Regions from separate parts of the Citricoccus sp. NR2 genome, predicted to be linked through region 3. Evidence: riboswitches for the same ligand, from Rfam matches in the RefSeq annotation. Region 3 holds a riboswitch; each other region holds the start of a gene.

Region 1 (10,560 bases), 1.5 Mb from region 3:
CGAGATTCTGCCCGAGTACACCAGCCTGGATCCAGAGATCATTGAGGAGCTGACGATCTCCCGCTTCCCGCAGGAGATTAACACCGATTCGGTACAGCGCATCATCGAGCTCTCCCTGGAAACCGGGCTGATCGACAATGAAGTAGCGCTGGAGGACTTCATTTACGACGGCGCCTAAACACCGCACCAGTCATACTTGAACTCAATGGTTGATTTTCTCAATGACAGAGCGCAAAATGGAATCAGATGTGAGGCGCGGCACATACGCCGCTGATTCCCAACTGCTTCCAAGGAGTGCAGAGCATGATCAACCGAGGTCTGGGTGACTGGATCCACCGTCGTCGAGTGAAGTCCGCAGGCAGGATCGCCCTGGTCTCTGCCGCCGGTGAACTCACTTACGATCAACTCGACGAACGGATCAACCGCCTGGCGTCCGCCCTGGCCGATCGCGGGATCGGCCAGGGCGACCGGGTGGCCTATCTGGGCGAGAACTACCCGTCTTTCCTGGAAACCCTGTTCGCCACCACCGCGCTCGGTGCGGTGTTCGTTCCGCTGAACACCCGCCTGGCTCCGCCCGAGGTGGGCTTCCAGCTCAACGACTCGGGCTCGACCGTGCTGATTGCCTCAACTACATTGGCCCCGATGGCGCTCGCCGCCGCGCGGAAGACTCCTGTGCAGACCTTGGCCCTAGTGGACGACGGGCCGGCCGCCGCCCTTGAGCCCGCCGACGGTGACCTGCAGCCGATGGATTTCGAAGAGTTGCTGGCCTCCGGTGCGGCAGTCCACCCCGATGTGCAGATTGGGCTGGACGACCTGGCGGTGATTCTCTATACCTCCGGAACCACCGGCAACCCCAAGGGTGCAATGCTCACCCATGGAAACCTGACCTGGAACGCGCTCAATGTCATCACCGACTTCGACTACACCTCGAAGGATGTCTCGCTGATGATCGCCCCGATGTTCCACGTGGCCGCCCTGGGTATGGGCGTGCTGCCCACCCTGCTCAAGGGTGCCACCGTGGTGCTCGAACCGAAATTCGAGCCCGGCCGGGTGCTGCACCTCATTGAGAAGCATCGCGCGACCGGCATCTCCGGAGTGCCTACCACCTACCAGATGCTCGCCGAGCACCCGGATTGGGATTCCACCGATCTCTCCTCGCTGCGCAACCTGACCTGTGGTGGTTCTGCGGTGCCGCTGCGCGTGCTCGACATCTACGAACAGCGCGGGCTGAGCTTCACCATGGGGTACGGCATGACCGAAACCTCGCCCGGCGCCACCACCCTGCCCGGCCGCTACTCGCGAGATAAGCAGGGCTCGGGCGGCCTGCCGCACTTCCACACTGAGGTACGCGTGGTGGACCCGCTCAACGAGGTGCTGCCCGCCGGCGAGGTCGGCGAGATCCAGGTGCAGGGCCCCAACGTTATTGCCTCCTACTGGAACCGAGAAGAAGCGAACCAGTCGTCCTTCGTGCACGCCGAGGACGGTGTGTGGCTGAAGACCGGGGACATGGGCTACTTCGACGAGGACGGCTTCCTCTTTATCTCGGACCGGATCAAGGACATGATCATTTCCGGTGGTGAGAACATCTATCCGGCCCAGGTCGAGCAGGAAATCGCTCAGCTCGACGCCGTCGCAGCAGTCGCGGTGTTCGGCGTCGAGGACGAAAAGTGGGGTGAAGTGCCGCGCGCGGCCATCGTGATTCGGGACGGCCACGAGCTCACCGAGGCTCAGGTGCTGGAACACCTGCAGGGACGGCTGGCCCGCTACAAGATTCCGAAGTCGGTGATCTTCGTCGAGGAGATGCCGCGCACGGCGTCGGGCAAGATCCGCAAGCCCGATCTGCGCAAGCAGTACGGTACGGTGTGACCGGGAGCATACTCGCAGGTAGCATGGGGGTATGCATCTGCTCTTGCGCACTCTCCTGCTGTTGATCCGTTCGCGTCGTCGCTCGAAACTCACCCTCTGGGACACCTCCTCGCTGCCGCTGAAGGCGCTGCCCACCGACGTCGACATTGCCATGCACATCAACAACGGGATGTACCTCTCGCTGATGGATCTGGGCCGGTTCGACCTGCTGGTGCGCTGCGATATGTGGAATGAGATGCGCCAGCGCAAGTGGACGCCGGTGGTGCAGTCGGAGATGATCACCTTCCGCAAGTCTCTGGAACTCTGGCAGTCCTACACCCTGGAAACCAAGTTCCTCGGGGTGGACGATCGCTCCATGTACTTCGAACAGCGTTTTGTGGTCGACGGGGAGATCTACGCCCGCGGCTACATCGCCGGCCGATTGCGCGGCCCGAACGGCCCGGTGCCCAACGAAGAGATCTTGGCCGTGGCTGCCGAGAAGGGTCAGCCGATCCCGGCCGACCGCGAGGTCCCGGAATGGCTGCTGGCCTGGCGCGAGCAGGCGGCGCTGCCCTCGTCACGAAAGCCTGCGCCACACCGCTGGTAACCGTCCCCAGGCGTAGGCTGGGGGAGTGACTCTCCCCGCGCAGCCCGCCCCAGCCCCGGCCTCCCGGCCGTCGGTGGGGTTGTTGCTCATTTTGCTGTGCGCCATGGGCGCCGGCCCGCTGTTCAACTACGGGGTATCGGTTTCGTCCGCGCTGATTATTGAGCGTTTCGGCATGACCGCCGGTGAGCTGGGCCGAGTGGTGACAGTGGTGTTCGCTTCCGCGGCCGTGATGAGTATCTGGTTGGGCCGGCGCGCGGACGTGATGAGCGCCCGGTCGCAGATGTTGCTGATTTTCGGCGGCTCGGCGGTGGCCCTCGTGGTGGCTGCGTTTTCGTCGCAGTACTGGCTGCTGATCGTGGCGGCGGTGCTGGCCGGCCCCGCACAGGCGATCTCGAATCCGACGACGAACCGGATCATCATCCGCGCCGTCCCCGCCGCCCAGCGCACCGGTTGGGTGGGCGTGAAGCAGTCCGGTGTTCAGGCCTCACAGCTGTTTGCCGGACTGTTTTTTCCCGCGGTTGCGTTGGCTCTAGGGTGGACAGGCGCCGCCCTGGGAGCAGCCCTGGTGTGCGTGGTGATCTGGGCGCTGAGCCTGAAGGTGGTGCCCTCGGCCCGCGCGCTGGCTTCACGCCGCCCCGCCGACACGGCTTCTGGGTCTGGCGCTGATCCGTCGTGGTCCCCTTCTCGCTCCGCGTCCACCCCGGTGACCACCGGATCGACGACTTCCACCGAGGATCGGCTGCCCCGGGTGGTGTACTACTTCGCTGCCATTGCACTCTTTTCCGGGTTGGGCATGCAGGCCACCAACGTGTACCTGCCCCTGTTCGCTGTGGAGGAGATCGGTTTCTCGCTGGTGCTCGGCGGGGTAGCCGCTGCCGTATCCGGCGTGGTGGGTGTGGTCTTCCGCATCTGGTGGGGACGACGCATGCAGGCCGGCTGGCGCCCCTCGACCCTGTTGCTACTGATCTGCCTGGGTGCGCTCCTCGCCGTCACCGCGTTTTTGGTGGCCGGGGCCACGGGGACCGCCGCCCTGGTCTGGGTGGGCGCCGCGCTGCACGGGATGACGGTGCTCGGGGCGAATGTGGTGATCAATGCCGGACTGATGAGCACCATTCCGGCCCACCGCATCGGGGCGGCCTCCGGCATGAACTCGATGGGCATGTACTTGGGCTTCGCGCTCGGGCCCCTGCTGATGGGCTGGCTGCACGATCTGACCGGCAGCTTCGACTCCGGATGGCTGCTCGTCACGGCGGCGTACCTGGTGTGCGTGGGCCTCGCCCTGGCCCTGCGCTCCCACGGACGGCGCCTGCGTTCAACCCACTACACGAAAGGTGATGCGTGATGACTCCTCATCCGAATCCTGCGTCGACTCGTGGACTGACTGTGGGACCGCGGTGGGCGCGGGCGGCACTGCTGTGGGTTCCGGCCGTGTGGCTGGGTCTGATCATCGGGATTTCGCTGATCGAGGCGCCGCTGAAATTCACCGCCCCGGGCATCACCATCCCGCTGGGACTGGGCATCGGCCGGCGGGTGTTTTTGGCGATGAACCTGACCGAGCTGGCGCTCGCCGTCGTGTTGATCGCCGCACTGGTGGTGCTCTGGCGCCGGGCGGCCGCGTGGCCAAGCATCCGTGGGCGCTGGTGGTACCTGGGCGCGCTGGCCGTGCTGGCGGTGAAGTCGGCGGTGATTCGCCCGCTGCTGGCCTCGCATACTGATGCGGTGTTGGCCGGTGTTTCTGATGGCGGATCGGGCATGCACTACGCGTACATTGCGGCCGATGCGCTACTGATCGTGCTGCTGGTGACCGCCCTGGTTCTCGGCGTGAAGCGGATACTGGCGCCGGAGGTGGCACCAGGGAAATGACCCGGCCGAAGTCCTCACCGACCTCGCTAGCGTGGCTGTGGCTCATCGTGGGCGCAGCCGTTCTGACGCAGACCTCCATCAACCTGCTGCGCCCGGTGACGTCCTACAAACTGCTGTCGATGGGGTTCGGGGAGACCGCCATTGGTGTGGCGACGGCGCTGTATGCGCTGCTGCCGCTGTTCATGGCGATGCCGTTCGGGCGGCTGACTTCGAAGGTCGGCTCGCTGCGGGGTCTGATGACGGCCGGTGGTGTGCTGATTGGTCTCGGCGGGGCGATCCTGGCGCTGGCTGGCCAGGCGTGGCTGATTATGGTGGGCTCGGCCGTACTGGGCGTCGGGCATCTGATCTTCACGATCGCGGGGCAGTCGATGATCTCCCGGCGCTCGCCGGCCCAGCAGATGGATGCCGCTTTTGGCTGGTTCACCGCAGCCTTCTCCGTGGGACAGATGACGGGTCCCTTGCTGTCCGGGCTGTTGCTGGGCAATGTCTCGCTGGCGGTGGCACAATCTTCCGGGGCCGGTCTGGGGCAGAGCATCACCCTGGCGTTGTGGATCGGCGCGGCGGCCGCGGTGCTCTCGGCGCCGGTGCTGTTCGTGTTGCGCCCGTTGCCGGACCCGACCACCTCTCAGCTGCGGCAGGTTCCGCCGGCGGGTGCGGAGAAGCCAACCATGCTCAGTATTGTGCGCCGTCCCGGAGTGGCCTCGAACATGCTGGCCTCGCTGGCGCTGCTGGCCATTTTGGACATCCTGATTGCGTTTCTGCCGCTGGTGGGCGAGGCGGCCGGGGTGTCTCCGCTGGCGGTGGGTGTGCTGCTCGCATTGCGTGGGGCGGCCTCGGTGGTATCGCGTATTTTCCTGCCGATGTTGGTGCGCCGCTTCCGGCGTAGCCACCTGGTGTTGGTGTCGCTGTTTGTCTCGGCCCTGGCCATCGCCATGGTGCCGTTCACTCTGCAACTCGACGGCGCGTTCTGGGCAGCCGGGGTGCTGATTTCGCTAGGCGGTCTCACCCTGGGGTTGGGTCAGCCGTTGTCGATGACGCTGATCTCTCAGGCGGTGCCGTATGCGTGGCGCAGCCCGGCGTTGGCGCTGCGGCTGATGACGAACCGGGTGGGCCAGGTGGTGTTACCGGTGGCCGCGGGTGTGGTGGCCGGGCCGTTGGGGCCGGGCGGCGGCGTGTGGTTCGCCTGCGCGATGCTGGCGGTCTCCGGCACGGAACGGTTGATCAATCACCGCACCGGACCGAACGACGAGAACCGAGACGCCGACTCGAACTAAGCGGGAGCTCAGTGGGACCGCGGTTTAGCGGTGGTTGCCGCCGCCGCGGTGACGGTTGGTCCAGGCGAGGAGCCCGGCGGCGATGAGCAACACGATGGCGATCAGACCCACCGGAAGCAGCCACCCCGGGGCGGCCATGCGCGCCGGATCCTGCTGACCCGCAGCCTCGGCATCGGAGGCGTCCGGCTGGGCGTCGGCCTCGGTGGCGCTGGTGTTCTCTGGCTCCGGGCTGGGCGGGACGCTGGTGACCGACACCGTGGCGCTATCGGTCGCGGTGGGTGCCTCGGTGCCGTCGTCGCCCGTGCCATTATCGCCGTTCTGGTGCGGCGGCACCGGAGCGAAGGGGCCCTGATAGCTGGTGTTGCCGCCCGAATTTCCGCCGGAGTTGTTCCCGCTGTCGCCACCGGGGAACCAGGGGGTTCGCGTGGTCACCGAGGGCAAGGGCTCCGGGACAGTCACCGTCTGCGTGGCGGTCTGGGTCTGGGGTGCGGTGGGCGTGCGGGTGGTTGGCTCCGTGCGCGTGGGCGAGGGGCTCGGGGACTGTGTGGGGCTAATAATCTCCGTGGGCGTCGGGGATTTTGTCGGGCCGAAGATCACCGTCACGTTGCACGATTTCCGGGTTCCGTCGGCATCGGTGACCGTCAGATTGAAGTAGTCCTGGTTGCTCGTGTAGGAACTCGGTGCTCTATACACCGCAGTGGTGCCTTGAACCTGAACGCTTCCCCCCGCGGAAGGCTTGTCAACCGTCATGGTGACCGGTTCGGCTGCATCACCATTGATCTGGACTTTGATGGTGACTTCTTCGCCAGGTTCCAGACTGGCACCATCATGCACGGGACAATCCAGTTCGAACGACGGCGTGGAGGGCGCCACGCTTGGAGACTGGGTGTCGGACTCTTCTGCGGCGTCGGATTCGTTCTCGCCGGGGGTCACGGGAGCGGTGGTGCCGAGCGCGGTGGAGGCCCCGGTATCCGGGGACGCCGACAGCTGGCTGTACTCAACCTGATCGAGCTGTCCGCTGGATTCCTGCTCGGGACTCGGCTGCTCTGGGGTGGCCAGAGCGGTGCCGGCGGGTAGAACGAGGAGGAGCCCGAGACCGAGGCTCACACCGGCACGACGGCATGAGGTGGTGGAGAAGGTGCGTGGACGCGACATGCGAAAGCACCTCCTGTGGTCTCGGCCGATCGACGCGGGCAGACGCGTCGGCGAGATTCGCACACGGTAGGAGCGCGCCAAACACGTTTATCACATCGTAACAATCGGGCCTCTTAGAGAAAAAGACCTGATCGGGCCGGGGATGAACTTTACTTCGGTTACCAGCTGGCCTTCAGTAGGCGTTCACTGGTGGGCGTCGCGTCCGCGGAGCTCGTCGAGCTGACGGCGCTCCTTCTTGGTGGGACGCCCGGCGCCGCGGTCCCGACGGGGTACAGCGAGCAGGTGCCGCGGGATCGGCTCGGGGGAGTGATCCCGATAATGCTGCACGGCCACCGGGGCTCCCACCCGCTTGGCGATCAGACCGGTGACCTCGAGAATCCGCTCTCGGCCGGGCTGACGCAACCGCACCGTATCGCCGATGTCGACCGGTTGGGCGGGCTTGGCTGGAGCGTCGTTGACCTTCACGTGACCGCCCTTGACTGCCGCCGTGGCGGCGGAGCGGGTCTTATACATACGCACCGCCCACAGCCAAGCATCGAGACGGGTGCGGGTCATGCGATCCAGGGTACCCGCTTACTCATTGCCTTCGGCTGTGCGCAGGTTTCGGAACGCGGAGCGGTGGAACACCAGCGGCTCGGCGGCGTCGGTGTCGGCGGAGACCCCGTGCACCTGGAGCAACACCATGTGGTGGTCGCCAGCGGGTAGCTCGGCGTACACGGAGGTTTCCAACCACAGGGCGGCGTCATCGAAGAACACGGCACCCTGTTCGGAGACCTGCAGGTTCTGGCCCTCGAAGCGGTCACCGTTCTTGGAGGCCAGCTGGGTGCACACCCCGGTCTGGGATTCGCCCAGAATCGAGACGCCGATGCGCTCGGCGTGACGCAGTCGCGGCCAGGTGCGGGAGGTGTTCTGCACGGCGAAGGCCACCAGCGGCGGATCCAGGGACACGCCCACAGTGAAGGACGAGGCGGCCAGGCCCTCCTTGACTCCGCCCGCGTAGCCGGCGAGTGCGGCCACCCCGGAGGGGAACTGGGAGAACGCCTGGCGCAGGCTCAGGGCGGAGACGTCATCAGAGAGTCCGACGCGGGTCTCGGGGAAGTCGGTGGTGTCGTTCTTCTGGGCAAAGGTCACAGCAGACATATCAGCCTTTCTGGAAGGCGCTTCCGCCACCGTGGGCGGCGGAGACGCGGTACTTGCCGGCCGGTGGACCCGGTGGCCGAATCATCACCTGGAGCACCCCACTACGCGAAGAGGGTTGCCGTCCCGTTAGCCAGGGCTACGCACGGGAACTCGTGATTCTGATGTTCAGAATAGGTGCGATGAGGCGACGGGGTCAACGTCGTCTGCGCCACTATGTCCCTAGATGACGGGGCAACGTCATCTGGCGACGTTCGTGGACGTTTGCGCAGACATCAGTCGAAGCGGATGTCGATGGCGTCGCCGTGGGCGTGCAGCCCCTCGGAGTGAGCCAGCGCAACAATTCCGCGCTGCAACTCCTTCAGGCCGGTCTCCTGATACCGGATGCGTTGCTGCAACCGCAGGAAACTGACCGTGTTCAGGCCCGAGGAGAATCGTGCTGAGCCGGAGGTGGGCAGCACGTGGTTGGACCCGGAGGAATAGTCCCCCAAAGGCACCGGGGAGTACGGGCCGACGAATACGGCGCCGGCGTTGCTGATGTTGGCCAGCACCGCCTCGTTGTCGTGGGTGTGGATTTCCAGGTGCTCGGAAGCATAGGCATTGGCGACGGCGATGCCGGTATCCAGATCGTCCACGATGAGCACCCGGGACTGCGGGCCGGTGAGTGCCTGCCGGATCTGCTGCTCGAGGGTGGCGCCGGGCACCTGGGCCTCGATTTCAGCGACCACCTGATCGGCCAGTTCGGCGGAATTCGTGATGAGGACCGAAGCGGCCATCGGGTCGTGCTCGGACTGGCTGATCAGGTCCGCGGCCACCCAAGCGGGGTTCGCGGAATCATCGGCCAGTACCGCAATCTCGGAGGGACCGGCCTCGGCGTCGATGCCCACCGTGCCCAGCACGGCCCTTTTTGCGGCGGCCACATACACATTGCCGGGCCCGGTAATGATGTCTACGCCCGGGCAGCCTTCCACACCGTAGGCGAGCATGGCGATGGCCTGGGCGCCGCCGGCGGCATACACTTCGTCGACTCCCAACAGGGCGCAAGCAGCGAGCACCACCGGGTGCGGGTCACCGTGGTGATCGCGCTGCGGCGGGGAGGTCACCGCCAGCGAAGACACCCCGGCAGCCTGGGCGGGCACCACATTCATCACCACTGAGGACGGGTATACGGCTCGGCCGCCGGGCACGTAGAGGCCCACGCGTCCCACCGGCACCCAGTGGTTCTCCACCACGGCACCCTCACCGAGTTCCACCGTGGAATCGGCCGGGCGCTGGGCGGCGTGCACCAGCCGGGCCCGGCGGATGGATTCTTCTAGGGCGGCCCGCACGTCGGGGTTCAGCTCGTCGAGGGCCCGTTGTAGTTTCTCCGGGGCCACCCGTAGCGAGGTCGGGCGCACGCCGTCGAACCCTTCACCGATCTCCAGCACGGCGGAAGCACCCTCGGCGCGCACCCGCTCCAACAGGGGGCGCACCGTCTCCACGGCCGCGGTGACGTCCACCTCGGCGCGAGGCAACACAGACTCCAAAACCTCCGCGGTGATCTCGGTGCCGCGTAGGTCAGTGATCGTGAGCATGGGTCCTCCGGAAAATTGTCAGACGGCGTGATGGAGCAGAGTCGGTCAGAGCTGTGTCCAGTTTAAACCTCGGGTGGGCAGTGCGTGAGAATCCTCTCGCAGTGGGGTGCTGTTCAGCATCATGTCAGTTCGATCTGGCACAGTAGAACCATGACGCTTGTTGACCGACTTTCTGCGCTGCCCTCATCAGGTACCGTCTCGACGCTGCTCACCGCGGCCACCGAGGAGCCCAGCTCGTCTGAGACACTTGGGCCGACCGTCCCCCAAGGGGTGCAATCCACCGGCGAGGAGACCATCGAAGCGGTGGGCCCGGTGCTCGGGCTGGTGATCAATGTGTTGGTGGCGGTAGGTATCGCGCTCGCCGTCGTCATGGTGATTGCCCTGGTGGCGCGGGTGGTGCTGCACCGCCGCCCGGAGACTTTCCCCCGCATGCTGCGCCTGCTGGTGCCGATCGCCGCGGTGCTCAGTTTCCTAGCGGCCCGGATCGCCGTCAGCATCTCCGACCAGACCGAGAGCTGGGTGTGGATGGTCGGCTTCGCGATGTTGATTGGTCTGGCCGCCTCGGTAGCGTGGCTGGCCATGCGCATTCTGGGCATCGTGGAGCGCCAGGTGTTGTCCAAGTACGGGTCCGACGGCATTGATGACCGACGTGACCGCAAGGTGCAGACCCAGATGCGGCTGATCAAGCGGATCCTGGTGGCGGTCATCATCGTGATTGCGATTTCCGCGGTGCTGCTCTCCATCCCGTCGGTGCGCGCGCTCGGCGCCGGTATTCTCGCCTCCGCCGGTCTGATCTCCGTGGTGGCCGGCCTGGCCGTGCAGTCCACCCTAACCAACGTGTTCGCCGGTGTGCAGCTGGCCTTCACCGATGCTGCCCGCGTCGGGGACGTGGTGCAGGTCGACGACGTGTTCGGCAACATCGAGGACATCACCCTGTCGTACGTGGTGGTCAAGATTTGGGACGGGCGCCGGGTGATCTACCCCTCCAGCTACTTCACCACCACCCCCTTCGAGAACTGGACCCGTACCGGGTCGGCGCTCTCGGGCACCATCGAGTTTGACCTGGACTGGCAGGTACCGATGCAGCCATTGCGCGCCAGACTCC
Region 2 (10,560 bases), 640 kb from region 3:
ACGTTTATGTCCACCAGGGACACCTTGGTCCGAGCCTACATGGGTGGCGCCATTCTGGCCCTGGCCGCAGCTTTCGCCATCACCGTGACCGCGCAGACCGGCAGCCCACTGCTCGGTGCCCTTCTTTTTCCTGTGGGATTCGTGCTGTTGTATCTCATGGGCTTCGACCTGCTCACGGGAGTCTTCACCCTCGTGCCGCTGGCCCTGCTGGATAAGCGCCGCGGTGTCACCGTGAGATCGATGTTCCGCAACTGGGGGTTGGTCTTCTTGGGGAACTTCGGTGGAGCAGCCACCGTCGCGGTGCTGATCACGATCAGTCTCACCATGGGTTTTTCCACCGCTCCCAACGAGGTCGGGACAGCGCTCATGGAGATCGGACACAACCGGACCGTGGGCTACGCCGAATACGGCGCCGCCGGCATGCTGGCCCTGTTCGTCAACGCGGTGATGTGTAACTGGATGGTGTCCACCGGAGTGGTGGCGTCCATGATGTCCGACAGCGTCTCTGGCAAAGTCATCGGGATGTGGTTGCCGGTGATGCTCTTCTTCTATATGGGATTCGAGCATTCGATCGTCAACATGTTCCTCTTCCCGACCGCGCTACTGCTGGGAGGTGACTTCACGGTGGTCGACTACATCGTCTGGAACGAGATTCCCACCGTGGTCGGGAACCTCGTTGGCGGCCTGATCTTTGTGGGGTCGAGCATGTACCTAGCCCACCGCCGCCCTCGACTCGCCCGGCACGCAGTGGCCCTGACTCAGACCTCGCGCCCAGCGGCCCAGGCGAAGTCCGCGGCAGAAGCGCTGCCAGTATCCGACGTTCAGTCGGCATCGCAAGAACAGTCGGCATCGGAAGCCCAGCCACTTCCAGAAGACCAACCGGCGTTGTCTCGGGGCTGAGGCACGGGCCCGGTCTGTGTGGGTGTTCTGCTTCTGCCAAAGCGCCCGCTATAGGCCGGGCACGGGGCCGACGAACGGTGGCGGGACGTAAGGGTCCCGTGATGCCTGAGTCGAAGCGGACCCTGCGAAGTCCAGCGATTTCTGCGTGGCGCCCATGCTGGCAGATCAGCAGTCCTAAGGTGGAGAATCTGCAGATAAAAAGACATCGATCTAAGTCAGACGGGATTCACCGAATTTCGACGGCCATGTCTTGTGACGCAGCAAGTGACGCTCGGCTTCACGGTGGAACCCGCACGATCAGCCTGCGTGACCGGCTTCACGTGCTACCCATTTCGTCACTGTGGAGCTGAGGCACAGCCTCGGTTTGTAGACTGGAATCTGACCATCCCGAGCGGCCGAGAGATCTGGATCGACGACGCCGCAGCAACCCTGCCGTGACCATTCGCGGGCGAGGGTGCTACCGCCAGAAACGATGGAAAGAGGTTTTCTCCCGTGTCTTCAGCACCCACCGATCACGCCACCGTCACCTGGCCCGCAGGCTTGGCCGCCGAACTCTTCGAGACGCAGTACCAGCATCGTCCGCAGCGCCAACCAGGCCCCCTGCCCGCGGAGATCGTGGATGCCGCCGATGCCGACGTCCATCCGGGACGCCCGGCCGAGAAGCTGCATGGCGGACGCGGTGACGGCCAGCCGGTGGACGAGGCCCGGCGCATCGCCTTCTGGGAGGCAGCCGCCCAGCGCCTGGACTGGGAGACCCCCTTCGACACCATCCACTCCTGGACAGCCCCGAACCCTGCCAAAGAGCGCGGCCCGGTGATGGAGTGGTTCACCGGCGGGAAGCTCAACGTCGCAGTGAACTGTGTGGACCGCCACGTCGAGGCGGGCCGCGGCGACACCGTCGCCCTGTACTTCGAGGGCGAGCCTGGCGACCGCCGCGCCGTCACCTACGCGCAGTTGCAGAAGGAAGTGAACCAAGCCGCCAACGCGCTGGAGTCCTTAGGGATCGGCCGCGGCGACCGCGTGGTCATCTACCTGCCCGTACTGGTGGAGACCGTGGTCATCACCCTGGCCTGCGCCCGTATCGGCGCGGTGCACTCCCTGGTCTTCGGCGGCTTCTCGGCGGAGGCGCTGCGCTTCCGGGTGGAAGACACCGGAGCCAAGTTGCTCGTCACCACCGACGGCCAATTCCGCCGGGGCCAGGCCGTGCCGGTGAAAGCCAACGCCGACGAAGCCGTCTCCGGCGAGAACAACATTGAGCACGTGCTCGTCATCGACCGCACCGGCCACGCCGACAGCATTAACTGGGTGGACGGCCGGGACGTGTGGTGGCACGATGTGGTCACCACCGCCTCCGAGGAACATACCCCCGAGTTCTTCGACGCCGAGAATCCGCTGTTCATCATGTACACCTCCGGCACCACCGGCCAACCCAAGGGCCTGGTGCACACCTCCGCCGGCTACCTCACCGCCGCCTCCTGGACATTCGACTACCTCTTCTCCAACCCCGACGTCACCCAGCGCGATCGTGACGTTCACTGGTGCACCGCCGATTTGGCTTGGGTCACGGCCCACACCTACGAGCTCTACGGGCCGCTCTCCAACGGCGCCACCCAGGTGATTTACGAAGGTGTGCCCAACGCCCCGCACCCGGGCCGACATTTCGAGGTCATCGAACGCTACGGGGTCACCAGCTACTACACCGCCCCCACCCTGCTGCGCTCTCTGAAGGGCTGGCACGCCCACGGTATCCCCGCCGAATACGACCTCAGCTCCATCCGGCTCATCGGCACCGTGGGCGAAGCGGTCAACCCCGAGGCCTGGGGCTGGGCTCGGTCTCAGATCGGCCGCGATTCCCGCCGCATCGACGATCCCGCAGACCCGTCGGTGGGCGTGCCCATGGTCGACACCTGGTGGCAGTCCGAAACCGGGGCCACCGTGATTTCCCCACGCCAAACCGACACCCGGTTCAAGCCCGGCTCCGGCTCCCGCCCGCTGCCCGGCATGGCCACCGCCGTCGTCGACGATGACGCCCAGCCCACCCCGGCGAACGTGCAGGGCAAGATCGTGGTCACCCGCCCCGTCCCTTCCATGGCGCGCACCGTCTGGAATAACCCATCGCGGTTCTTCCACTCCTATTGGAAGGATTACGTGGAGCAGGGCTGGTTCCTGGCTGGCGACGGCGCAAAAATCGACGACGACGGCGACATCTGGATCCTGGGCCGTATCGACGACGTCATCAACATTTCCGGGCACCGCCTCTCCACCATCGAAATTGAGTCCGCCCTGGTCACCCACCCGCTGGTCACCGAGGCCGGGGTCTGCCCCGTGACCGACCCGAAAACCGGCCACGCTGCGGTGGCCTTCGTGGTGGCCCGAGACGGATTCGGTACCGACGGCGCATCCGGCGCCGAAGAGGCAGCAGCCGAGCTGCGGAACCTGGTGGCCAAGGTGATCGGACCGGTGGCCAAGCCCCGCGATGTGGTGTTCGTCCCCGATGTCCCCAAGACCCGCTCCGGAAAGATCATGCGCCGGCTGCTCACCCAGCTCTACCAGGACGACACGCTGGGCGACACCACCAGCCTGCAGAACGAGCCCTGCGTGGCCCAGATCGCCGAGGTACTGCGCCAGCGCTGATCCAGCTGAGGATCGTCCCGAACTCACGTGCCTCAGCTGCAACGTTGATGAGTCCTTACAGCACCGGAACCATTCCTCCGTCGACTCTGAGCGTTGTCCCCGTGACGAACGCTGACTGCTCACTCGACAAGTAGGCCACGGCAGCGGCGATCTCTTCGGGGCGCCCGAGACGTCCTGCTGGGATCTTTGCTACCGACTCAGCCAACACCTTCTCGGCCGGTACGCCCCGACGCTGTGCCGTTGATTCGTCAACCTGACGTACGCGATCTGTCGCAATCCTGCCTGGGAGCACCGCGTTCAACGTCACACCGTCAGAGGCAACTTCAGTGGCCAATGTCTTCATCACCGACACCAACGCCGGCCGCCCCATGTTCGACAAAGCCAAGTTATCCAAGGGCGCGACAACGCTGGACGAGCTAATCAGCACGATTCGTCCCCACCGTCGCTCTTGCATTCCAGGTAGGAGCTCCTGCATCAGTGCCTCCGGCGCCACGACCAGCGATTCCAACGCCTCACGTACATCGTGAGTTCCCTGCCCTACAGCAGGGCCCGCGTGCGGCCCAGGGCCATTGAGAACCAGAATATCGATGTGGTCCAGTTCCTTAAGGGCCTGCCGCGCAAGATCCACGGCACCGTCAGCAGTCGTCAAATCACCGCCGATACCAATAGCTGATTCCCCCAGTTCGGCCGCTTTCGCTTCCGCTCGAGCGTGGTCACGACCGTTGACGGCCACCCGAACGCCTTCAGCGGCCAACGCTTGTGCACTGGCCCATCCCAGCCCCTTGGTAGACGCGCACACCAGCGCTGTCCGACCTTTTAGTCCTAAATCCATGATTTCCTCTAATTCGTCGTATCCGGTCCGACCAATCACGCCTGTCATCAGCGACCGTCTCGTATGTGCAATGAAGAATCAGCTACCAACTGACGTCGAGGTCGGCAGGACCTCGTCCACTTTCACCTTCTTGGGCAGCAGCGCCCGAATTCCCTTCGAAATCAGCGGGAACAGCAACACCAGAGCCGTCAGTCCGATCAATATCGCAGACACTGGCCGGGTGAAGAACTGCGACAGATCCCAGTTGGTCTTGATGACTGACTGCATGAAGTTCGCTTCTAGGTTCGGTCCCAGGACGATTCCAAGTACAACGGGGGCCAGCGGAACGCCATAACGTTCGAAGAAGAAGCCCACCACAGCGAGACCCACCACGACGCCGATCTCCAGGTATGACATATTGATGGCATATGCACCCGTCACTGACAGTGCCACGACGGTGGCCATCAGCACCGGACGCGGAAGCTTGAGAATCAGCCCCGATGTGCGAATCGCCATCAATCCCAGGGGAATCAGCAACAGGTTAGCCAGAATGAAGATGACATACAGCGCGTACAAGGTATCCGTCTGAGTCAGGAAAAGATTCGGGCCGGGTTCGATACCTTTCACCAGAAGGACACCAATGAGGATGGCCGTGATGGTGTCGCCGGGAATGCCGAAAGCCAGGGTGGGAATGTAGGAGGACCCCAGTGCCGCATTGTTGGCACCACCGGCAGCCACCAGCGGCCCCGTGCTATATCCCTTCTCCGAGGTGTCCTTCTTCGAGGTATTCTTCCCGACGGCGTACGAGATCCAGGAAGCGATATCCGCGCCTGCACCGGGCACGGCGCCCACGATGGATCCGGTCACGTTGCCTTGTACCAAGGAGCCCTTGCGCTTCCAGAGAATTCGCGAGGCCGCTCCGAAGGATCCCTTTTCGCTGGACTTCTTCGACATCGAAATGCCGATAGGTTGAGATATCTTCTTCTCGGTGACGTTCCGCAGCACCTCAGAGATACCAAAGAGTCCGATCATCGCGGGAATGAAGTGAATGCCCTGGTATAACGCCGGCTGGTCGAAGGTGAACCGCGGATATCCCAACGCCACGTCCAGCCCCACCGTAGAGATCAAGAGCCCGGTCATCAGGGCGATCGTGCCCTTAATCTGAGACCCCTGAGAGACGATCACCGCTGCGGTCAGGCCCAGCACCGCCACCCAGAAATACTCGTAGGAGGTGAATCCGAGGGCGAACTCGCCCACCACCGGCGCCAGGAGAATCAACACGATGGAGCCGCCGAGGCCACCAATAACTGAGGCCAGCAGAGAAATGGTCAAACCGGTCCTGGCTTTGCCCTGCCGGGTCATTTCATACAAATCGGAGACATACGCCGCCGAGGACGGTGTTCCCGGCATACGCAGAAGTGCCCCCGGGATGTCACCAGCAAAAATGGCCATGGCCGACATCGTGATGATCGAAGCGATCGCAGGAATCGGGTCCAAGAAGAAGGTGAAGGGAATCAGCAACGCTGCGCCCAACGTGGCTGTCAGCCCTGGAAGGGAGCCGATCACGATACCCAGCAGCCCCGATAGGACCACCACCAGGATCACGAAGGGGTCAGCCACCATGCCCAGTGCGTCTGAGAAGTTGTTAACCATGATTCACCACAGCAATCCGTTGGGTAGCTGAACTTGGAGGCCGCGTTCGAATATCAGCCACATGCCGAATGAGAGCACGATCGAGGTGACGATCGCGGACACCGGCTTCGCTTTCAGCAGCAGCATGATGACAAGGCTGACAAGGAACATCGTGATGATGAATCCAAGGGGCTCCGCTAACATGATGTACCCGACGATGCTCGCCAGCATGACAACACCGTTGACCCAAGCCCGACGAGTGGACACGGTCTCCTGGTCGATTTCCATTCCAGGTGGAGCCGCATCCGCGCTACCAGATCCTGTTATGGGTACGTCTGGCGACTCGTCCTGAACGTCGCTCACAGTTGCCTCAGCACTGTCAACGCGGCGACTGGTCACGACCGTACGCAACAGGAGCGCGAGTCCGAACAACATCAGCCCAGAGGCGACGATCCCCGGGAAGAGGCCTGGCCCCGGACGCCCGTCGCCCAGTGTGGGAAGGCTCAACGCGTAAATCAGCACGATCGCACCAACGCCTACCGCGCTGAGGCTCAAGTACAGATCTGGATTCTTGCCCACTGGCCTCGTTGTGGTCAGGGTGGTTGACGTCATTCAGCCAGTCCTGCCTCGCGGATAATGTCGCCTTTGGTGACGTCATCTTCTTCAGCGAAGGTCGCGAATTCTTCAGCATTCCTATAGATCACTCCCAGGCCAGCGTCTTCCATGAACGTGGTGTAAGCCTCGGACTCTGCGATCTGACCCAGATGGCACTCCAGCTCCGCCACAATGTCCTCATCCATATCAGCCGGTCCCGCGATGCCTCGCCACGTACCCATCGTGAAGTCAATTCCCTGCTCCTGCAGCGTTTCAACCTCATCGAAGCCCGGCGCTCGCTCTTCGTCCATCACACCCAGAGCCTTAGCCCGGCCTGCTTCGATCATCGTACGGTTCTCGGCCAGTGACGCGGTTGAGATATCCACGCCACCGGCGACAACCTCTTGCAGCGCCGGAGCCGCTCCTTCGGAAGGGACCCAACGAATAGCATCGGCATCAACATCCTCAGCAAGCAGCATGCCTGCCAGCGAGACGTGCCAGATCCCTGCCTGCGCGGTTCCTGAGGCAACCAGGTCGCCTGGATTCTCGCGTGCGTGGTCGATGACGTCTGAGACGGACTCAAACTCTGAGTCTGCCGCGACAGTCAAACCAGCAGGGTCTGCGTTCATCTGCGAGATCGTCGTCACGGACTCGGGGCTAACGTCTGTCAGCCCTAGATGTGATGTCCAGGGACGTTGTTCTGGCCCCCGCCCGTAATGACACCGTGCCGATTCAAGAAGTATCTGTCCAGACCGCTTGCCATTGAAGGCATGTTAGAGTTTGGGGCATGTCGAGTCCCGAATCAGACAGGTCAGGGGTTGTCGGTCACACCGCCAGCCCCTTGAACCACTAGTTACGACGCCCACGATCTGTGTGGGCGTATGTCTGGCGTACCCGGGGCGCTGGCCGTGGTGACAAGAAGAACCATTTCTTGATCTCACACCTCGGAGTACTCGATGCCTTTTGCCCTTTACATGCTTGCCCTGGCGGTCTTCGTCATGGGCACTTCAGAATTCATGCTCGCGGGATTGCTCCCCGCGATCGCGACCGAACTTGACGTCTCGGTCGGCACTGCGGGCCTGCTGACCTCCGCATTCGCAGTCGGTATGGTCGTCGGCGCGCCAGTGATGGCGGCATTCGCTCGCCGTTGGCCACCGCGGCTCACATTGATCGTTTGCCTTCTCGTGTTCGCGGGAAGCCACGTCATCGGAGCGATGACACCAGTGTTCTCTCTCCTGCTCATCACCCGGGTGCTCAGCGCTCTCGCAAACGCAGGATTCCTCGCCGTAGCACTGAGCACGGCCACTACCCTCGTGCCAGCGAACCAGAAGGGGCGTGCACTGTCGATCCTGCTCTCCGGCACGACGATCGCAACCGTCGTGGGCGTCCCCGCCGGGGCACTGCTCGGCACAGCGCTGGGCTGGCGAACGACGTTCTGGGCGATCGCCATCCTCTGTATTCCCGCGGCCGTTGGAGTCATTCGTGGCGTCACGAACAATGTTGGTCGGAGCGAGACTAGCGCGACCTCACCAAGGCTCCGTGTCGAGCTCAGCCAGTTGGCGACGCCGCGGCTCATCCTGGCCATGGCACTCGGAGCGCTGATCAACGGAGGGACCTTTGCGGCATTCACCTTCCTGGCACCCATCGTGACCGAGACCGCGGGCTTGGCCGAAGCGTGGGTGTCCGTCGCGCTGGTGATGTTCGGCATCGGATCGTTCCTTGGCGTCACGATCGCAGGACGACTATCAGATCAACGACCTGGCCTCGTGCTCGCAGTCGGCGGACCGCTATTGCTGACAGGCTGGATCGTGTTGGCAGTGGTCGCATCTCATCCCGTTGCGCTTATCGTCCTCGTCCTCGTTCAGGGATTCCTGTCGTTCGGCGTCGGCAGTACTCTGATCACGCGTGTGCTGTATGCAGCATCGGGTGCGCCAACGATGGGCGGTTCGTACGCAACCGCAGCATTGAATATCGGAGCTGCAGCGGGGCCCGTGCTTGGTGCGCTCGGGCTCGCGACCGGGCTGGGGCTGCTCGCGCCGGTTTGGGTCGCTTCGGTGCTGACAGCGATCGCTCTCGTCATCATGCTTCTCACCAGACGCGCGCTTACGAAGACCGCGGCGGAGGCCAATTGATGACCCATCCGAACGCTCTTCTCACTCCTCGTGCCCGTCTCCGGTTAGCTCGGCTGATTGTCGAAGACGGCTATCCGGCCACGATCGCCGCAAAGATGTTCATGGTCTCCCCGATCACTGCCCGGAAATGGGCAGGCCGCTACCGGGAAGAGGGTGAGTTTGGGATGCAGGATCGCTCCAGCAAGCCGCACCGGATCCCAGGCAGGACGCCCGAGCATGTCAAGAAGAAGATCATCAACCTGCGCTGGCGGCTTCGACTGGGGCCAGCCCAGATCGCTGCGCGACTTGGTCTCTCGACGTCGACTGTTCACGCGGTCCTCGTCCGTTGCCGCGTGAACCGCCTCTCGCATATCGATCGTGTCACTGGCGAGCCATTGCGGCGATATGAGCATCCTCATCCGGGATCGTTGATTCATGTCGATGTCACGAAGTTCGGCAACATCCCCGACGGCGGTGGACATCGTTACGTAGGTCGGCAGCAAGGCGCACGGAACAAGCTCGCGACTCCGGGATTACCACGAGGAAAAGATCACAAGCCGCGCACCGGGACGGCGTTCGTTCACACAGTCATCGATGACCACTCCCGCGTCGCATACGCAGAAATCTGGTCGGATGAGCAGGCGAGCACAGCGGTGGGAGTTCTCGAACGCGCCGTGGCCTGGTTCGCCGAACGAGGCGTGACCGTCGAGCGAGTCCTATCCGACAACGGGTCGGCATACAGATCCCACGCATGGAGGGACTTCTGCGCTCGGCTCGGCATCCGACACAAGCGGACACGCCCCTACCGGCCGCAGACGAACGGGAAGATCGAGCGATTCCACCGCACGCTCGGGGACGGCTGGGCCTATGCCAGGTTTTACGGTTCAGAGGCCGAACGACGCCTGGCGCTGCCCGGCTGGCTCCACTTCTACAACCACCACCGACACCACTCTGCGATTGGCGGCGTACCCTTCGACCGACTCAACAACGTCCCTGGACATCACACCTAGATGGTGGAGCATAGCCAATTCAGCAGTGACCAGCCCGATGGTCTGCCCATTGGGGTTGGCGGTTGCGATGGCCTGGTGACCGACCACACCGCCACCGCCGGTGCGGTTGACGACGTTAATCTGGGCGTCCATTGCGCTGCCCAGTTCCTCAGCGATGAGCCGCGCCACAGAATCTGTGCCACCGCCGGCGGCGAACGGCACCACAAGTTCAATCGGACCACTGGGATATTCGGCTGAGATGTCGCAGGTGTCGCCGTTCGCTACGGCGTCTCCGCCAGCCTCCTCGTCGCCGCCATTTGAACAACCCGCCAGCACCAGCGCTGCAATGGACAGTACTGCCCCGGCAGCAATGCCGCGACGACGGAACAAAATGGAACTCGTTGCAGTAGTCATGATGAAGGTCCTTCCGCTTCATGATGTGAGTCACGCCTGTGAGCCAGGTAACTTTGAACTAACTGATGTCCTCATCCTGTTGAACGCAGAATTCGCAGTCAACGCCATAAACCGGATATCGACATCGCCGAATCCAGATACTGATTCTGAAGAAGAGGAACCATGCCACGAGACGAACAGCCCGAGTGGCTGGAATCTTTTCTTGCCGTTGTCGATGAACAAAGTTTTTCTGCCGCTGCCGACAAGATCCACCGTTCTCAATCGCGAGTTTCATCGCACGTGGCTGCACTTGAGCGGAGCGTGGGTGCCGTCCTTTTCGATCGACGCCACCGCCCAGTGCAACTCACGGACGCTGGCGAACTGTACCTTCCCTTCGCCCGAAAAACGATTGAAACATTGGACCGCGGCGCCGAAGCGATTGCAGAGATGTCGCAGCAAGTCCGTGGTGTTGTGGTGGTTGGCTCGCATCCCAGTG
Region 3 (10,560 bases):
GGGTCGTCCGGCAGGGGAGAGCAGGTGCAACAGCACGGGAACCCGGCCCTCGGCCACGGTGGGCCCGGTGCGCCAGCCGAAGCACTCCTGCAGTTTCACCGCGAGAACCGGTGGGGCCGGCGTGTCGGCGTCGGGATTGTTCTGAGAGGGGTGGTCTTCGGGGGCCGGCCAGTCTAAGGTGATCTGCGAGCCCGAGGGCACCGTCAGCCGGAGCGGGGCGAGCTCGTCGAACCGGGCGGCCTCGGGCCAGGGGAGCAGCCGGCGCAGCGCGGAATGGAGGTCCAGTGAGCGTTCGGCGGCACCGGCGGCGAGCTGGTCGATTTCCGGGCCGAGCCAGTCCTCCACGGTGGCGGTGAGTGCGGCGTCGGTCACCTCGGGCCAGGGGGCGCCGTACACGCGATGCAGGAAGCCCAGCCGATTCCGCAGGGTGGCCACCGATGCTCCGGCGCGCTGCACCAGGGCGAGCACCCCGGTCTCGCGCCATTCGGCGACGACGGCGGATCGGGCGTGTTCGGGCTGTGGCGGCACCGGGGTGGAACTGAGTTCGATGGCGCCCAGACGGCGGATTCGGCGGGCGGTGACCCGGCGGTGAGTATCGGAGGCAGCGTCCAAGCGGGCCACTGTCTCGTCCACGAGCAGAGGGCCCGCCGCTAACTCAGCGTGTTCGGGATCCAGCTCGACGGCGGCGCGAATCACCGCATGGTCGCCGTGCAGGCTCAGCTCGGCCACCGCAATCCATTCGGCCCCGATCAGCGACGACGACGCCGGCAACCGGGCCGCGGTGCCGGACGCGAGCAGGTATTCGGCGTCCCGGCGTCGGGCGATCTGCTGCGGGTAGGCCAGCGCGGTGATCAGACCGAGTGCGTCGTGGTGAAGGTGATGCTGGTCGAGAGGTCCTCCGGCGTCGTCGTGTCCCGTCGACTGCGGGGCGAGGTCCTCCGCCACCACCGCGGCCCGGGCCAGCCGATCGACGTCATGACGCCAGCCCGGATCCGAGCGCAGCTGCCGGTAGCGCGCCATCAGATCGGCCCCCGGGGCACGCGTGTCCGCGGCCAGGGTGGCCACTGCCTCGGCCGCCACCCGGGCGTCCCACAGCTCTGCCCCGTCGAGCAGGGCCCGGCCCAGATGGGGGTCCACCGGCAGTCGGGACATCCGCGCACCCAGCTCCGTCGGGGTGCCGTCGTCGTGGACCGCGCCCAGTTCTTGCAGGCGCTGCTCGGCTCGATCGGCGGCCGCCGTCGGAAACGGGTCCGGCAGCCGCAGGCCAGCACCGCGCGGGGCTCCCCAACAGGCGACGTCGAGTAGTGCCCGGCCGAGCTCGTTGCGTCCTGCGGTGCGGATTTCGGGCGCAGTGTGGGCCGGCCGTGCCGCGTATTCGGCCTCGCTCAGGCAGCGCACCACCGTGCCGGGCGCCTCGCGGGCGGCACGCCCACCGCGCTGCACCATGGCGGATTTGGACGCGCCGAGGGTGATCAGCCCAGATACCCCGCGCCGGGAATCCTCCCGCAAGGCCCGTTCCAGACCGGCGTCCACCACCAGCCGCACCCCGGGCACGGTCAGCGCCGATTCCGCCACATTGGTGGCCAACACGATGCGCCGGGGAAACTGCGAGGCAGTGTCGGTACTGCGGGCCAGAATCCGGTCCTGTTCCCGGGCCGGCATCGACCCCAGCAGAGGCAGCACCGCGGTATCGGGCGCCAGGCGCGGGTCGCTACCCAGCCGGGCCGCCACCCGGTCGATCTCACGGGCGCCGGGCAAAAACACCAGGGTGTCACCGGGGCGATCGGGACCAACGGGGGTATGCGGGTACTGGTGCAGATGCTGATATTCGACGACGACGTCGGCCACATGATCCAGAAAACCGGGTGCGACTCCGCGGGCATCCAGACTGCGCTGCGCCTGCGTTCCCCAGGGTGCCCAGATCTCCTGCAGCGGATGCGGTTCGGTGGCCACCTCAAGCACCCGTGCACCCAGCAACTCCGCCCAGTGTCCGACGTCGAGGGTTGCCGACATCACCACCACATGCAGCTCCGGGCGCAGCTGACCCAGCTGTTCCACCAAGGCGAAGGTCAGATCGGTGTCCAGGTGACGCTCGTGGACCTCGTCGAGCACGATGGCGCCGATTCCGCTGGCTTCCGGGTCCGCGATCAGCCGACGCAGCAGCACCCCGGTCGTCACGAACTCCACCCGCGTGGCAGCCGAAACGTGTCGGTCCCCGCGCACCGTGTAGCCGACCTCGCGGCCCAACTGCGCACCGCTGAGAGAGACGAGACGACGCGCGGCAGCTCGGGCGGCCATCCGGCGCGGTTGCGTGACGACGACGCGGCCCGCCGACACTGCAGCCAGCGCCGGTGGCACCACCGTGGTCTTGCCGCTACCGGGCGGCGCGGAAATCACGACTCGGATGCCCGCCGTTCCGGCCCCGGAGTCTGTTCCTGGCGCGGTGAGCTCAGCCTGCTCGGCCAACTCACATCCGGCCAGCCCGGTCAGTTGCGGCACCAGGCGGGCCGCGGGCAGCCCCTGAACGATCCGTTCCCATGGGATCTCCCAGGAATCGGCGGGTTGGTGCGCGGCGGGTGTGTTCGTCATGATCGGTTCCCCGCCCCTCTTTCCTTCAGCACTGTCACCGACCCCGGTGCCCCGCGCGTCGTCGGGTTTGCCGGGTTTGTCCGGTTTCTCGGAAATACGGTATCAACCCCGAACCCGCCCCTGCAGATGACGCCGCGTCTCGCCCGTGACCGCCGGCGAGATGAAACCGGCGGTGCATTCTGGCACAATGACATCCAGGTCACGAGTGTCAGCGACAAGCCCCGGCTAGCTGATCGGCAACCCTCCAACCGCGGTGGGGTGCCCCGGGTGAGGACCAGGCGATCGAGGAACCCCTCGACCGCAAGCGCGGGCCATCGCGGACCGCCTCTTCGGCCTCGGAGCGGCGATGGTGATGGCCCTGACAGAACAGGAGCCGCCATCATGTCCCCTTCAGCAGACTGGTCGTTCGAGACCCAACAGATCCACGCCGGGATCACCAACGACCCCACCACGGGAGCCACCCAGCTGCCGATCTACCAGACGACGTCGTTCAGCTTCCCGTCCACCGAATCTGCCGCGGGACGTTTCGCCCTGCAGGAGCTCGGCCCCATCTACACGCGCCTGACCAACCCGACCACCGACTCCGTCGAGAACAAGATCGCCGCGCTCGAAGGTGGGGTGGGCGCGGTATTGCTCTCCTCGGGGCAGTCGGCCACTACCCTGGCGATCCTCAACGTGGCCGGGGCCGGGGACCATATTGTGGTTTCGGCTTCGCTGTACGGCGGCACCCAGAACCTGTTCAAACACACCCTGACCCGACTGGGTATCACCACCACGTTCGTGCAGGATCCGGACGATCTGAACGAGTGGCGTTCGGCCGTTCAGCCGACGACGAAGGCGCTGTTCGGTGAAGTGTTGGGCAATCCGCGCGCCGATGTGCTCGACATTGCCGGGGTGGCTCAGGTGGCGCACGACGCCGGGGTGCCGCTCATCGTCGACTCCACCCTGACCACCCCGTACCTGGTGCGACCCTTTGACCACGGGGCCGACGTCGTCGTGCATTCGGCCACCAAGTTCCTGGGCGGGCACGCAGCCGCCCTGGGCGGCGTGATTGTGGACTCTGGCAACTTCGACTGGACCGCCGATCCGGAACGGTTCCCCGGTTTCAATGAACCGGATGAGTCCTACAACGGCATCGTGTTCGGTCGTGATTTCGGGGCCGACGGCGCACTGGGCGCCAACGTCGCGTACATCCTGAAGATCCGCACGCAGCTGCTGCGTGACCTGGGCACGTCGGCCAGCCCGTTCAACGCGTTCATTCTCAACCTCGGATTGGAGACGCTCAGCCTGCGTATGGAACGTCATGTCGCCAACGCCCAACGGGTTGCCGAATATCTTGAGGCTCACCCCCAGATGCATTCGGTAGCCTACGCCGGTCTGCCGTCGAGCCGGTGGCACGAGCGGGCATCGCAACTGTTGCGGGGTGCCGGTTCCGTGGTGGCATTCGAGATCGACGGCGGAGTGGCGGCCGGGCAGGCTTTCGTGGAGGCGCTGCAGCTCCACCAGCACGTGGCGAACGTCGGCGACACCCGTTCGCTGGTGATTCACCCGGCGTCCACCACCCATTCTCAGCTCACCGAGGATGAGCGGCGCGCCGCCGGGGTGGGCCCGGGGCTGGTGCGACTCTCGGTGGGGCTGGAGCATGTCGACGATATTCTGGCCGATCTCGAGGCCGGATTTACCGCGGCCGTTAAGGCCTGAGGGTCCGATTCGAGAGTGACCAATATCCCAGACCAGACGGCGAAAGAAGCAGGAACACATGACCATCGGAGTGGACCCGATGCCCGGCAGTGACACCAGCAGCACCACCAACACCGCTGACAACAGTGCGGTGGCACTAGACCTGCAGGGCGGACTCCGCTACGCCGATCTCGGCCGCTTCGATTTCGAGACCGGCGGCCAGCTCCCGCAGATCCGGCTGGCCTATGAGACCTGGGGCGAGCTCAACAGCGACGGTAGCAATGCCATCCTGATCGAGCACGCGCTCACCGGTAATTCCCATGTCGCCGCCTCCGACGCCTCGGACGAACCCGGCTGGTGGGAGGGCCTGGTCGGTCCGGGCCGCCCCATCGACACCGAAAAGTGGTTCGTGGTGTCGGCGAACATGCTCGGCGGTTGCGACGGTTCCACCGGTCCTTCGAGTCTCGACGATGACGGTCGGGCCTGGGGATCGCGCTTCCCGTTTGTCACCATCCGCGACGCCGTGCACGCCGAGGCCCGATTGGCGGATGCCCTCGGAATCCGGGTCTGGCATGCCGTGCTGGGCGGTTCGATGGGCGGCGCCCGGGCTCTGGAATGGGCCGCCACCTATCCGGACCGGGTGCGTGGTTTCGGGGTGTTCGCGGCCGGTGCGCACTCCACCGCCGAACAGATCGCTTTCGCTCAGGCGCAGGTGGAGGCCATCCGGTTGGATCCGAACTTCCACGGCGGTGACTACTACGACGCCGACCACGTTCCCTCCGGTGGTCTGGGGATCGCCCGTCGTATCGCGCATATCACCTACCGGTCGGAAGCGGAGCTGGAGGCGCGGTTCGGCCGCGCGGCCCAGCCCGGGGAGGACCCTTTCGGGTCGCCGACCCGTCGCAACGGCCGCTACCAGGTTGAGTCGTACCTGGATTACAAGGCGATCAGCTTGGCCAAGCGGTTCGACGCGAACAGCTACCTTGCGCTCACGGAAGCGCTGATGTCACACGACGTCGGCCGCAACCGCGGGGGAGAAGCGGCAGCGTTGAGCCGGGTGACGGCGACGCCGTTCATCGCAGCGGTGACGTCGGACCGGCTCTACCTACCGGAACAGTCGGATCAGCTGGCGGCGCAGTTGCCCGGGGACGTTCCGGTGTTCATGATCGACTCACCGATCGGTCACGACGGGTTCCTCACAGACCTGGAGCAGCTTTTTGACGAACTGGTCGAGACCCTGAGTCTGTAATTGTCGCGGCTCGTGTAGCGTCAGGGGACGTCAGCGAGCGGACTCGCCGTGATCGTCGGTCGGCTCTTCGTGCGGGTCGCTGCCCTGAGGCATCGGGGCACCGAACATGGGTGCCGCCGTCGGGCGCTTCGCCGTCGTGTGGTCGCCGGAAGATTGGCCGCGCAATCGTCGCAGCACCCACGGCAACAGGTGGTCCTTCGCCCAGATCGCGTCGGCGGTACGTGCCTGACGCCAGGTTCGTTCAACCGGGGGTTTCGGCTCCAACGGGGAAAGCTGGTGCGGCACGTTCAGGGTGTCGAGAACCATGGAAGCGATGGTGTGATGACCGGTGGCCGAAAAATGCAGCCGGTCCTCGGCCCACATCTCCGGTCGCGTCAGCTCACGCAGTGCCCACATATCGGCGACGACGGCGTCGTGCCGGGCCGCCACCGCCCGCACATTTTCGTTGTAGATGGCCACTTTGCCACGAATCCGCCCCATCACCGGGGTGTCTCGGATATCGGGGCCGTTGAACACGACGACGGTGGCGCCACTGCCGGTCAGGCGCTCGACCACCGCATCTAGCTCGGTGGCGATGACATCGGGATCACCGGAGGGGCGTAGCACGTCGTTCCCGCCGGCGCAGATGGAGATCAGGTCGGGCTGTAGTGCGAGTGCCGGTTCCACTTGCTCGTCGCGAATCTGGCCTAGCAGCCGGCCGCGGATAGCGAGGTTGGCGTAAGAGAAGTCCTGATCGGCGGGTACGGTTCGGGCCAGTTCCTCGGCCACGCGGTCGGCCCAGCCTCGGTGGTATTCGGGATGATCGTCGAGGGGCTGGGGGTCGCCGATGCCCTCGGTGAAAGAGTCTCCGATGGCGACGTACCGGCGCCACGGGTGTGGAGTGAGAAGAGCATTCATCCTTCCATTCTGTCATTATCTGTCGTCTTGCCAACTTTCGGGTAACCCCCCGATCGGCCAGCGATGCGTGGTGGACCATGGTGCGCAGGTCGATGGTGACGCTGATCTGCGGGCGGGTCGTTCGGGACAGCCTCGGTGGAGTCGGCCGGGGAATCGGTGGGAGAGACCATGCGCCGGGTCAAGCCGGCAGGCGCCCGGCCTTTACACTGGTGGGTATGGCTGAATCCTGGAACCCCACCGTGCGCTGGTCCCGACCCGAACACGAACGCGAGGGCACCGATCTCCTCGTGTTCCTCCACGGGTACGGCGCCAACGAACACGATCTGTTCCCGCTGTCCCAGTACCTTCCGCAGCGTTACACGGTCGCCTCGGTGCGCGCCCCGATGGCCATGGAATTCGGCGGCGTCGTGCAGGGGTACACCTGGTTCCCGCTCGCTCAAGACATGGGATCCGACCCCGCACTCGTGTACCAAGCCACGGTAGACCTGCAGTCATGGGTGGCCGCACAGCGCTCGCAGTTCCGTTCCGTCAGTCTGCTCGGATTCTCCATGGGCATGGTGATGGCTACCTCGCTGCTACGCATGGAACCCACCGCATATGACCGCATCGTGGGGCTCTCCGGGTTCGTCATCAATATTGACCCCGACAGCCCCGCTATCCGCTACCCCGTGGATGATGCCCTGCGCTCGTTGTTTCACGACGACGAGGTCGCCTTTGCCCGTCCGAAGGTGTTCTGGGGCCGGGACCCGCAGGATCCCATCATCCCGGTCGAGCAGGTGGACTACGCCCGCAGCTGGCTCAGCGACCATGTAGAGCTCACCGCGGAAGAGTATTCCGGCGTCGGGCATGGCATCCACCCCAACGAAATTCAGGACGTCGCGCGGTTCCTCGAGCAGAGCCCCCACGCCGGAGAGTAAGTCCAGCGGTCAGGGACGCGTCATCACCGGTTCACCTTCCGGCCATGATGGCTCCCTAGGGTGAGCGAGTCATTGACTCACCGTGAAGGAGCCCACCCATGTCTTCATTCCGTCACCGCGCGGGCGCTGCCGCCCCGCTGATGGTGCTGGCGCTGGTCGTCACTCCGGCCACCGCGCTGGCCGATACCACCGAACAGCCCGGCACCCCTGACGATGCCGCCGGCGAAACCGCCACGCTGACCCTGCTGAATTTCAACGATTTCCACGGTCGACTCAACGACGACGGTCTGGCGATGGCGAAGAACATCGAGGCCGAGCGCGAGGCCAACCCTAACTCGCTGCTGGTCTCCGCCGGTGACAACGTGGGCGGCACCCTGTTCGTTTCCTCCGCCAGCGACGACAACCCGACCTTGGACTTCCTGAACGTGCTGGGCCTGCAGGCCTCCGCCCTGGGTAACCACGAGTTCGATCAGGGCCGCGAAGACCTGGACGCCCGCATCGTGGAGCGCTCCGCGTTCCCGCAGCTGGGCGCCAACGTGCTGGAAGCCGACGGCGAACCGGCCTACGAGCCCTACACGCTACTGGAGACCGAGTCCGGCCACACCGTCGCCGTCATCGGGGCCGTCACCCCTGAGACCACCACACTGGTCAGCCCCGCTGGCATTGCCGATCTGTCGTTCGCGGATCCGGTGGAGCACGTGAACCGCTACGCTGAGGCACTCTCCGACGGCGACGACGCCAACGGTGAGGCTGACATCATCGTCGCCGCTTACCACGAGGGAGTGAATCAGGCTGATCCGCTCAACGCCCCGATCGTCACCGACACTCACGCCGCTGTGGACGTCATCTTCACCGGTCACACCCACCAGGAGTACATCATCGACGCCCCGGTCCCCGGTGACGCGGAGCGTACCCGCCCGGTGATGCAGTCCGGTGAGTACGCCGACACCCTCGGCGCCGTCGACCTGGAGATCTCCGCCGACGGCGAGGTCCTCGGCTACACGGCCGAGAACATTGCCTCCGTGGTGCCCGAGAGCGAGGACGAGTACGCTCAGTTCGAGGCGGAGATTGCCGCGAACCCGATGCTGGCCGAGCTCAGCTCTATTATCGACGACGCCGAGGCCGTGGCCGATGAGGTGGGCAGCGTCGAGATGGGCACCATTCAGGATTACGTGACCACCGGCATCCGCGAGGACGAGGGCGGAATGAACTTCGACCAGCGCGACCTGGAGTCCACCATGGGTCACCTGGTGGCCGACGCCTGGCTGTACGCCGCGAACGAGACCGAAACCGGCGCCGGCGAGGTTGACTTCGGCATCGTCAACCCCGGTGGTCTGCGTGACGAGTTCCCGGGCGGTCTGCGCGGCAACCAGTCGCTTCAGGTTCCGGCCACACTCACCGTGGCTCAGGCCGTGGGTGTGAACCCGTTTGCTAACACCCTGTTCTTGGTGGACATCACTGGTGCGCAACTGCGCGAGACCTTGGAGCAGCAGTGGCAGACTTCGGCCTCCGGGGAAGTCCCGGGCCGTCCGTTCCTGCAGTTGGGCCTGTCGGAGAACGTGCGCTACACCTACACCACCGAGGTGCGCACCTCCGGGGACGACACCGTGGGCCACGACACTCGCGGATCGAACATCGACCAGATCTGGGTCAACGACGTTCCGGTGCTCGACGACGACGTGTTCACCGTCGCTCTGCCGTCCTTCCTGGCGGCCGGTGGCGACAACTTCCGCGCCCTGGCCAACGGTCAGAACCACCGCGACACCGGACTGATCGACACCGATGCGTTCCACAACTACGTGCAGGACGGTCTCGGCGGCGAGGTCGGCCCGCGCTATAACAAGCAGGCCGTGCAGCTGACCGAGCTGGCTGATGAAATTTCCGTCGACGGCGAACTGAGCCTGACCTTGGCCGATCTGGGCGTGCAGTCCTTCGGCGCCCCCGAGGCCGGCCAACTGACCGCCGAGATCGCCGCCTACCCCGGTGACGATGCTCACGAGCCGCTGGCGGATGACACCTACCAGTTGCTGGGCACTGTGGCGGTGGATGCCGACTCCGCTTCGGCTGCCGTTTCGCTGAACCTGGCCGAGGCACAGCTGGGCGCCGGCACCCACGTGCTGCGCTTCACCGATGCCACCACTGGCACCGTAGTGACCCGCACCGTCGAGCTGGTGGGTTCCACCGACGACGCCGACAACACCGGTGGCAGTGGGGCAGGCGACGGCACCGTCACCCCGACCCCGGGCACCGGCGGCTCGGGCGGTTCCGGCGGCGGTTCGGTTGGTTCGGACGACAACACCGACAACAACACCGACAACAACACCGACAACACTGACAACGCCGGTGGCACCGACAACACTGACGGTGCAGACAACACCAGCGACGCAAAGACTGCCGGCCAGGATGGCGGCGGCGCTCTGGCCGCCACCGGTGCGGACATCACCGGTCTGGCCCTCGGCGCGCTGCTGATCCTCGGCACCGGCGTCACCCTGTTCCTCGTGCGACGCCGCAGCGCCCACTGAGCGGAGTAAGACCCGCTCGCTGACGCACCCGCTCCACCGGAGCACAGCAGGGGCCGCCGGAGTTGATCCTCCGGCGGCCCCTGCTGCTGTTGTTTCGTGGTCGGCCGGTCAGTCTTCGCCGTCGTGGGTGATCAGGAGACGTTCCTCACCGAATACGATCACGTCGCCAGGGTGCAACTGGCGCCCGCGGCGGGTCTCCACCTCGTCGTTCACGGAGACCTCACCGTGCTCGATCACGTGCCGGGCATGCACGCCATCTTCCACCACATTCGCCAGCTTCAGGGCCTGGCCCAGGCGGATCATGTCATCGCGGATCGGGACCGGTTGCGTTTCATCGCTCATGGTCCCATTGTCGCAGGCACGCCGCCTCCGGATCGAGATGAGCAAAACCGGTGTGGCCACGTAGACTGGGGCGGTGACGTCGACTCCGCCGTCACCCCACCTTCGACCCCACGGAAGTGATAGACCTATGGCTGCACCGTCCACTCTCGACCAGGTGATCTCTCTGGCCAAGCGCCGGGGATTCGTGTTCCAGGCCGGTGAAATCTACGGCGGTTCGCGCTCGGCCTGGGATTATGGGCCCTTAGGTGTGGAGCTGAAGGAAAACATCAAGCAGCAGTGGTGGAATACTTTCGTCCGCTCCCGCGCAGACATGGTGGGGCTGGATTCTTCCATCATTCTGCCGCGCGATGTGTGGAAGGCCTCC

What was found. Region 3 has a riboswitch for S-adenosylmethionine ahead of O1A05_RS13885 (O-acetylhomoserine aminocarboxypropyltransferase/cysteine synthase family protein). Riboswitches for the same ligand answer to the same signal wherever they lie in the genome.
Region 1: it holds a riboswitch for S-adenosylmethionine, as region 3 does, so the genes downstream of both, O1A05_RS06650 (flavin reductase family protein) here and O1A05_RS13885 (O-acetylhomoserine aminocarboxypropyltransferase/cysteine synthase family protein) in region 3, are expected to answer to the same signal.
Region 2: it holds a riboswitch for S-adenosylmethionine, as region 3 does, so the genes downstream of both, acs (acetate--CoA ligase) here and O1A05_RS13885 (O-acetylhomoserine aminocarboxypropyltransferase/cysteine synthase family protein) in region 3, are expected to answer to the same signal.

Annotation. Positions count from the first base shown of each region.
Region 1 is NZ_CP115154.1:1,405,085-1,415,644, forward strand. It holds gene O1A05_RS06610 (ABC transporter substrate-binding protein) at 1-178, shown strand, start outside; gene menE (o-succinylbenzoate--CoA ligase) at 304-1,866, shown strand; gene O1A05_RS06620 (acyl-CoA thioesterase) at 1,898-2,452, shown strand; gene O1A05_RS06625 (MFS transporter) at 2,478-3,794, shown strand; gene O1A05_RS06630 (hypothetical protein) at 3,794-4,315, shown strand; gene O1A05_RS06635 (MFS transporter) at 4,312-5,589, shown strand; gene O1A05_RS06640 (hypothetical protein) at 5,614-6,744, opposite strand; gene O1A05_RS06645 (RNA-binding S4 domain-containing protein) at 6,928-7,299, opposite strand; gene O1A05_RS06650 (flavin reductase family protein) at 7,318-7,884, opposite strand; SAM riboswitch class IV at 7,929-8,042, opposite strand; gene hisD (histidinol dehydrogenase) at 8,157-9,455, opposite strand; gene O1A05_RS06660 (mechanosensitive ion channel family protein) at 9,606-10,560, shown strand, end outside.
Region 2 is NZ_CP115154.1:265,697-276,256, forward strand. It holds gene O1A05_RS01265 (formate/nitrite transporter family protein) at 1-900, shown strand, start outside; SAM riboswitch class I at 1,280-1,379, shown strand; gene acs (acetate--CoA ligase) at 1,564-3,534, shown strand; gene O1A05_RS01275 (SDR family oxidoreductase) at 3,590-4,414, opposite strand; gene O1A05_RS01280 (tripartite tricarboxylate transporter permease) at 4,445-5,998, opposite strand; gene O1A05_RS01285 (tripartite tricarboxylate transporter TctB family protein) at 6,002-6,499, opposite strand; gene O1A05_RS01290 (tripartite tricarboxylate transporter substrate binding protein) at 6,586-7,200, opposite strand; gene O1A05_RS15660 (chloramphenicol resistance leader peptide) at 7,453-7,506, shown strand; gene cmx (chloramphenicol efflux MFS transporter Cmx) at 7,528-8,703, shown strand; gene O1A05_RS01300 (IS481-like element IS5564 family transposase) at 8,703-9,692, shown strand; partial or broken gene O1A05_RS15635 (hypothetical protein) at 9,747-10,085, opposite strand; gene O1A05_RS01310 (LysR family transcriptional regulator) at 10,248-10,560, shown strand, end outside.
Region 3 is NZ_CP115154.1:2,939,357-2,949,916, reverse strand. It holds gene hrpB (ATP-dependent helicase HrpB) at 1-2,589, opposite strand, end outside; SAM riboswitch class IV at 2,787-2,902, shown strand; gene O1A05_RS13885 (O-acetylhomoserine aminocarboxypropyltransferase/cysteine synthase family protein) at 2,971-4,290, shown strand; gene metX (homoserine O-acetyltransferase MetX) at 4,349-5,518, shown strand; gene O1A05_RS13875 (SGNH/GDSL hydrolase family protein) at 5,549-6,415, opposite strand; gene O1A05_RS13870 (alpha/beta hydrolase) at 6,631-7,332, shown strand; gene O1A05_RS13865 (bifunctional metallophosphatase/5'-nucleotidase) at 7,431-9,854, shown strand; gene O1A05_RS13860 (RNA-binding S4 domain-containing protein) at 9,963-10,196, opposite strand; gene O1A05_RS13855 (glycine--tRNA ligase) at 10,324-10,560, shown strand, end outside.